Regions from separate parts of the Rhizobium sp. 3T7 genome, predicted to be linked through region 1. Evidence: predicted binding sites of a transcription regulator. Region 1 holds the regulator's gene; the other holds the start of a gene.
What was found. The regulator PhoB, encoded in region 1, activates phosphate uptake and scavenging genes when phosphate is short. The targets are predictions, from matches to a motif close to TGTCATNNANCTGTCAT.
Positions count from the first base shown of each region.

Region 2: a site for PhoB is predicted at 2,200-2,216, ahead of K9B32_RS01985 (UDP-2,3-diacylglucosamine diphosphatase). Genes of this name have one in related genera too.

Region 1 is NZ_JAIQXS010000002.1:8,966-13,129, reverse strand. Features, by position in the region: gene K9B32_RS02820 (aspartate aminotransferase family protein) at 1-389, opposite strand, end outside; gene K9B32_RS02815 (GcrA family cell cycle regulator) at 818-1,351, shown strand; gene phoB (phosphate regulon transcriptional regulator PhoB) at 1,434-2,117, opposite strand; gene phoU (phosphate signaling complex protein PhoU) at 2,154-2,867, opposite strand; gene pstB (phosphate ABC transporter ATP-binding protein PstB) at 2,911-3,726, opposite strand; gene pstA (phosphate ABC transporter permease PstA) at 3,741-4,164, opposite strand, start outside.
Region 2 is NZ_JAIQXS010000001.1:394,175-398,338, reverse strand. Features, by position in the region: gene K9B32_RS01990 (MFS transporter) at 1-1,167, opposite strand, end outside; gene K9B32_RS01985 (UDP-2,3-diacylglucosamine diphosphatase) at 1,328-2,134, opposite strand; gene K9B32_RS01980 (NADP-dependent malic enzyme) at 2,381-4,164, shown strand, end outside.

The sequences.
Region 1 (4,164 bases):
AAGGCACCTTCAAAGGTGATGATATGAAACCGCTCGGGATGGCCCTTTGAGAACTGGTAGCGGCGCGCGGTCTTGATCGCGCATTCCAGGGCTTCCGCGCCGGAGTTCGTAAAGAACACCTTGTCGGCGAAGGTCGCCTCGGTCAGCCGCTTCGCGAGCGTTTCCTGACCCGGGATCTCGTAGATATTGGACAGGTGCCAGACCTTGTCGGCCTGCTCTTTCAGCGCGCCTACCACATGCGGATGGCTGTGGCCGACGGAGGTGACGGCAACGCCTGCGCCGAAATCAAGATATCGCTCGCCCGTTTCGGTGATCAGCCATACGCCCTCGCCTCGCTCGAACCGCAGCGGGGCACGAGAGTAGGTATCGTAAAGCGCGGCTTCAGCCATGGCGCGATCTCCTGTCATTGACTATAAGCGGCCGGACTCCGGCTAAGGAAAGCGGGTCCGGAAAATTAAAAATGCCGCCTTTCGGCGGCGAGCAGCACTATTTACTTTTCGCACTGCAATGTCAACAAAACTGAGGTTTTCCTGCATGCGTCAAGCCGCCATCTGGAGGTGCCGGAGCTATCAACAACTAATGTTGCAGAAATGACTCTCTCGCCCAGCAAGTTGGGGAAAACTTGAAATTCGATTCGCCGAGATTCAACCGACTCTTGTCACGGAGTCAGCCTCACACTAGGTTAAAACTCAATTACTAGACTGCATGCGGCGGAACTAGTCACCAAAATCGAGCAAGCGTTTCTTGCCTCGGATACGTCCGGGGCAACGGTGAAGGATTCTGCCTACACCAACGCTAATAAGGCGGAGACAGGGGCATGAACTGGACAGACGAGCGCGTTGAAAAACTGAAGAAGCTGTGGTCCGAGGGCCTGAGCGCCAGCCAGATCGCAGCGCAACTTGGCGGTGTAAGCCGTAACGCCGTCATTGGCAAAGTCCACCGTTTGAGTTTGCCCGGCCGCGCCAAGGCCGGAGGCTCGACAACCACTGTCAGAACGCCCAAGCGCACGACATCCGCGCCGCGCGCTCCGAACTATGCATCTCGCGTCACTACGCGCACCGTCACCCGCCAGCAGGGTGCGACGATGCTCAAGGAAGAGATCGAAATCGATGCCATCGAGGAAATCAGCTATCGTCCGGCCGCAAACGTCGTCGTTCCGATTTCTCGCCGCCTCGGCCTGACGGAACTGACCGAGCGCACCTGCAAGTGGCCGGTCGGCGATCCGCTGAAGGACGACTTCCACTTCTGCGGCTGCGAATCCCCGGACTCCTCCCCTTACTGCACCTATCACCAGCGCATGGCCTATCAGCCGGTCAACGAGCGCCGCAAGGCCGCCAACCGGGTCGCCTGACCCGGAAGCCGGATAAGGAACAAAGAAACGGGCCCTCGCGGGCCCGTTTCTTTGGACGGTGTGGATGCCTCCCAGGAGAGCTTTAGGCTTCCATGGAATAGCCGGCACCGCGAACGGTGCGGATCACGTCCTGCATGTTGGAGAAGTTCAGCGCCTTGCGCAGACGCCCGACATGAACGTCGACAGTACGCTCGTCGACATAGATGTCATGACCCCAGACGCCGTCGAGCAGCTGGGAGCGCGAGAAGACACGGCCAGGGGATGCCATCAGGAACTCGAGAAGCCGGAATTCGGTCGGACCGAGGCGGACTTCGCGGCTCTTGCGATGAACGCGGTGCGTCTCGCGGTCAAGCTCGATGTCGCCGCACTTCAGCAGCGTGGAAAGCACTTCCGGCTTGGCACGACGAAGCATCGCCTTGACGCGGGCGACGAGCTCCGGTGTCGAAAACGGCTTGACGACGTAGTCGTCGGCGCCGGTGGAGAGGCCGCGAACACGCTCACTCTCCTCGCCGCGAGCTGTCAGCATGATGATCGGCAGGCGCTCCGTTTCCGGCCGCATGCGCAGGCGACGGCAGAGCTCGATGCCTGATACGCCCGGCAGCATCCAATCGAGGATCAGAAGATCCGGCGTGCGTTCCTGCAGCCGGATCTCAGCCTCGTCGCCGCGAAGGATTGTGTCGACCTCAAAGCCTTCAGCCTCAAGGTTATAGCGAAGAAGCACGCTCAGTGCTTCTTCATCTTCAACGACAGCTACTTTTGGTATCATTCGTTTCGGTCTCCTGGGGGCGCGGTCGCTTAACGATTATTCCGTAACGGCGCCGACGGTGTTGGCGGTATCGTCCTTCGGACGTTCGCCTTCCGGCTGAGCACCGGTGGCCATGTAATAGATGGTTTCAGCAATGTTGGTGGCGTGGTCGCCGATACGCTCGATGTTCTTGGCGCAGAACAGAAGATGCGTGCAGCTGGTGATGTTGCGCGGATCTTCCATCATGTAGGTGAGCATCTCGCGGAACAGCGAGGTGTACATCGCGTCGATTTCCTCGTCGCGCTCACGGATCGACTTTGCCTTGTCGGCAGCACGGCTCGTATAGACGTCGAGCACTTCCTTGAGCTGGACAAGCGCCAGTTCGGAAAGGTGCTCGAGGCCGCGGGCGAGCTTGCGCGGCACGCCGGCGCTCTGGACCGCGATGACGCGCTTGGCGGTGTTCTTACCGAGATCGCCGACGCGCTCGAGATCGGCCGCGATGCGGATCGAACCCATGATCTCGCGAAGGTCGGCCGCCATCGGCTGGCGACGGGCGATTGTCACGATCGCCTTGTCCCCGATCTCGCGTTCAGCGTGGTCAAGGATCACGTCGTCGGAGATGACCTTCTGGGCCAGGGCCGTATCGCCGTTGACGAGAGCGCGAACGGCATCCGAAACCATCTGCTCGGCAAGGCCGCCCATTTCCGAAATACGGCGGGACAGGAATTTCAGATCGTCGTCGTAGGCAGAAAAGATATGTGTCGATGCCATAGGGCTCATCCTTGAATATGGTGAGGGTTGCCGACGCCGGCGATCAACCGAAGCGACCCATGATGTAATCCTGGGTGCGCGGGTCATCCGGGTTGGTGAACATCTTGTCAGTATCGTTCTCTTCGACGAGGTTGCCGAGGTGGAACATGGCCGTGCGCTGCGACACGCGGGCGGCCTGCTGCATCGAGTGCGTCACGATGACGATCGTGTAGTTCTCGCGAAGCTCGTGGATCAGTTCCTCGACCTTTGCCGTCGCAATCGGATCGAGTGCCGAGCATGGCTCGTCCATCAGGATCACTTCAGGGCTCACCGCAACAGCGCGGGCGATGCAAAGGCGCTGCTGCTGGCCGCCCGAAAGACCAGTGCCGGCTTCATGAACGCGATCCTTCACCTCGTTCCACAGGCCGGCGCGCTGCAGGCTGAGTTCGACGATCTGGTCCATGTCGGCCTTCGACTTGGCGAGACCGTGGATGCGCGGGCCGTAGGCGACGTTCTCGTAGATCGTCTTCGGGAACGGGTTCGGCTTCTGGAACACCATGCCGACGCGGGCGCGGAGCTCCACGACGTCGATGTCGGGATCATAGATATCATCACCATCGAGCGTGATCTTGCCGGTCACGCGGCAACCGTCGATCGTGTCGTTCATACGGTTCAGACTGCGCAGGAAGGTGGATTTGCCGCAGCCCGAAGGGCCGATGAGGGCCGTCACGGTGTTTTCGCGGATGTTCAGCTTGACGTCGAAGAGCGCGCGCTTCTCGCCGTAGTAAACCGAGACGTCCTGGCCGATCATCTTATAGGGAACGGTATTCATCTTCTGATCCAGAGCCTTCTCAACTGCTGCTTCCGTCAACATGTTCATAATGTCTACTCCGTTTACCAGCGGCGCTCAAAGCGACGACGCAAGAGAATGGCTCCGAGGTTCATGACGATCAGGAACAGGAGCAGGACGATGATAGCGCCAGAGGTACGCTCGACGAACGCGCGCTCGGCTTCGTTGGCCCACATATAGACCTGCACCGGCAGGGCCGTCGAAGGATCCATGGGCGTCGCCGGAGCGTTGGCGACGAACGCAACCATGCCGATGAGGAGGAGCGGCGCGGTCTCGCCGAGCGCGTGCGCCAGGCCGATGATGGTGCCGGTGAGAATACCCGGCATGGCCAGCGGCAGCACGTGGTGAAAGACCATCTGCATCTTGGAAGCGCCGAGGCCGAGAGCAGCCGCCCGGATCGACGGCGGCACTGCGCGAAGCGCTGCGCGGGTCGCGATGATAATCGTCGGCAAGGTCATCAGCGTCAGC
Region 2 (4,164 bases), on a different contig from region 1:
GTAGGCGACGATGACAAGGCCTAGCCCGGCCAGCGCCACCAGCGCCATCACATAATAGCTTGCGAGCCCGAGCAAGGCGTAGACGTAGCCGGAAGCAATCGTCATCAGCCCCATGAACATGCCGTTGTAGAAGAAATAGGCGCCCTGCGCCGACGACTCCTGGGTCTCTTGCACGCAGGCCACGATCCGCCGTTGGACGCCCGTGTGCACGAAGGCATAGGTGCAGGAATGCATGCACTGGAGCAGAAAGAAACCCCAAAATCCCCAATGCATCGGAAACAGGATCCAGCGACAGACGCTGACCGCCGCCCCAAATCGAATGAGCGTCCAGGCACTGAATCGACGGCTGAGCCGCCGGGACAGAAAGAACACGGTCACCTCCGCAGCGACGCCGGCGCTCCACAGGACCGCGATCTGTGTGCCGGAGAAGCCGAGATCGCGCCAGTAGAGCGACGCGAAGGCCTGCAGAACCGCGTGGCTCGACTGCTGGATCGCGACGCCGATCAGCAAGGCCAGCAAATGCGGCTGTCGCAGCGAACTTCCTGTCGCAGCCGAGATATCGACGGGTGTGCCACGCCGGCGCGTCGGGCCTATCCGCGGGCAATAGATCGCCATCACCACGGTCATTATGAAGCCGAACGTCATCACAGGGAGCACCATCTCGCCACCCCAATAGCCGATCAGTTCCCCGCCGATCAGGGTGGAAACGATAAACGCGATCGAGCCCCAGACCCTCATCGAGCCATAATCCAGACCCCAGCGCCGGACGCCCGAAATCACGATCGATTCGACGACCGGGACGTAGCAGGCGAAGGTCGCTCCCTGGATCGTATAGACGATCAGCACCGGCCAGAATGTGTTCGTCCAGTAGAGCGCGATCGCCGTCAGCAGCGATAGGCAACCTGAAAACAACAGCACATCCGCCCGCTCATTCATCCGGTCGGCATACATCGCGACGATCGGAGCGACGAGGACACGCACGACCATCGGCACGGCTAGGATGACGCCGATCTCATGGTCGTTGAACGCGTGCAGCGCAAGCCACATCGGGAAGAACGGCAAGGCCACGCCATTGACGAGCAAAGGCGCACAGTAGGACAAAGCACTGAGAAGCCGGAAGCGCGGTGGCGCCCCCTCACTTGCTGGAGGATTTTGAGCGGGAATCATGGGGTGACCTGCAGGAAACTGAACGTTGCCTATCACGTCAACCTAAGGGCGACTATGGCAAGAAATTGCCCATCTGAAACGTTTTAGAAAATAAACAGGCCTGTCGCAAAGACACAACGGGCTAAACTGATCCATGGAATTGGGGATCGAAAGGCCGCGTTCAGGCGGCCTGCTGCGCCACGTCCTTTTCGTGATGGCCGATCGCCATCGGGATCGGCTGCATGCCGCTCGTTGCACGCCACTCGATCAATTCAAACGTGCCGTCCTGATGCTCGGCAATCGCCGTGCAGCTTTCGACCCAGTCGCCGGTATTGATGTAACGGATGCCGTCCATTTCCTCCATCACCGCGTGGTGGATATGGCCACAGATCACGCCGTCGGCACCGTGCTTGCGAGCTTCTTCGGCGACGACCCGCTGGAACTCGCCGATGAAGTTGACTGCGTGTTTGACCTGCAGCTTGGCCCATGCGGAAAACGACCAATAGGGCATGCCCATCCGGCGGCGGATGGCTGCCAGGCCGACATTGATCATGATCGCCATGTCGTAGGCCCAGTCGCCGAGATAAGCGAGCAGGCGCGCGTTGCGGACGACGACGTCGAACTCGTCGCCATGCAACACGAGGTATTTCTTGCCGTCGGCCGCCTCATGCATCATCCGCTCAGCAACCTCGATGCCGCCGAAATGGGTGCCCGGAAAATCGCGAAGGAATTCGTCGTGATTGCCCGGGATATAGATGACCCGCGTGCCCTTGCGCGCCTTACGCAGCAGCTTCTGGACCACATCGTTGCAATCCTGCGGCCAGTACCAGCTACGCTTCAACCGCCAGCCGTCGACGATATCGCCGACAAGAAAGATGGTATCCGCCTCGTGATGCTTGAGAAAATCCAGCAGGAAGTCCACCTTCGCGGCCTTAGAGCCGAGATGCACATCGGAAATGAAAAGCGTACGGAAGTGCCGCGTATCCATATTGTCCCTCACAAGCATCCTGCTCATGTCCCATCGTTCACCTGCCCTTCCAAAACCAGAGTCGTGTTTCAGGAAGATGACATGTCGGCGCTACGGTTGATTTTCCCGGTTTCCATCGAGCCTCGCCGCGGCCGCGGCAGATTTGCGCTGTTTTCGCATTTCGAACGGAAATTCCGACTGTTCCGCCACCCCGTTTGATGTATTGAAGGCAGTTCAAAGACAGCATGCGGCAGCCCGGAGGCGATGATGGATCATCAGGAAAAGTCCAAGACGGAAAAGAATCTGGCAGGTGGAAGTCTCGACGAGCAGGCGCTCTACTTCCATCGCTATCCGCGTCCGGGCAAGCTCGAAATCCAGGCCACCAAGCCGCTCGGCAACCAGCGCGACCTGGCACTCGCCTATTCTCCGGGCGTTGCAGCGCCCTGCCTGGCGATCCGCGACAATCCCGAGACGGCCGCCGACTATACGTCTCGCGCAAATCTCGTAGCGGTCATTTCCAACGGTACGGCCGTTCTCGGCCTCGGCAATATCGGCCCGTTGGCATCGAAGCCGGTCATGGAGGGCAAGGCCGTCCTCTTCAAGAAGTTCGCCAACATCGACGTCTTCGACATCGAGGTCGATGCATCGAGCGTCGAGCAGATGGTGTCGACCGTCGCCTCGCTTGAGCCGACCTTCGGCGGCATCAATCTCGAGGACATCAAGGCGCCGGAATGTTTCGAGATCGAGCGTCGGCTGCGTGAAACCATGAAGATCCCGGTCTTCCACGATGACCAGCATGGCACCGCCATCATCGTTGCCGCCGCCATCCTCAATGGTCTGGAACTGGCGGACAAGAAGATCGACGAGGTCAAGATCGTCGCCTCGGGTGCCGGTGCTGCCGCCCTTGCCTGCCTCAATCTCCTCGTCACGCTCGGCGCCAAGCGGGAAAACATCTGGGTCCATGACATCGAGGGCCTCGTCTACGAAGGCCGCACCGAATTGATGGACGAATGGAAGAGCGTCTACGCGCAGAAGAGCGACACACGCACGCTCGCCGAAAACATCGGCGGTGCCGACGTCTTTCTTGGACTTTCCGCCGCCGGCGTGCTGAAGCCGGAACTGCTGGCGCAGATGGCCGAAAACCCGCTGATCATGGCGCTCGCCAACCCGACGCCCGAGATCATGCCCGATCTCGCCCGCGCCGCGCGCCCCGATGCCATGATCTGCACCGGCCGCTCCGACTTCCCGAACCAGGTGAACAACGTTCTCTGCTTCCCCTATATTTTCCGCGGCGCGCTCGATTGCGGCGCAGTGACGATCAACGAAGAGATGAAAATGGCGGCCGTGCGCGCCATTGCAGCACTTGCGCGCGAGGAGCCTTCCGACGTCGCCGCACGCGCCTATTCGGGTGAAACGCCGGTCTTCGGCCCGAACTACCTGATTCCCTCGCCTTTCGACCCCCGCCTGATCCTGCGCATCGCCCCGGCCGTCGCGAAGGCAGCCGCCGAGAGCGGTGTCGCCCTGCGCCCGATCAGCGACTTCGACGCCTACCTCGACCAGCTCAACCGTTTCGTCTTCCGCTCCGGTTTCATCATGAAGCCGATCTTTGCCGCGGCGAAGAATGCCGAGCGCAAGCGGGTGATCTTCTCCGAAGGCGAGGACGAGCGGGTGTTGCGCGCCGCACAGGTCCTGCTGGAAGAAGGAATTGCCAAACCGATCCTGATCGGTCGCCCGCAAGTCATCGAGACTCGCCTAAAGCGCTACGGCCTACGCATTCGTCCATTGGCCGATTTCGATGTCATCAACCCGGAAGACGATCCACGCTTCCGCGAATATGTCGATCTCTACTTCTCGCTCGTTGGACGTCGCGGCGTCATTCCGGAGGCAGCGCGTACCATCGTTCGTACCAACACGACTGTCATCGGCGCCCTGGCCGTGAAGCGGGGTGAGGCAGATGCGCTCATCTGTGGGCTGGAAGGCCGCTACGAGAAACATCTGCGCGACGTTCGCCAGATCATCGGCAAGCGACACGACGTGTGCGACTTCTCGGC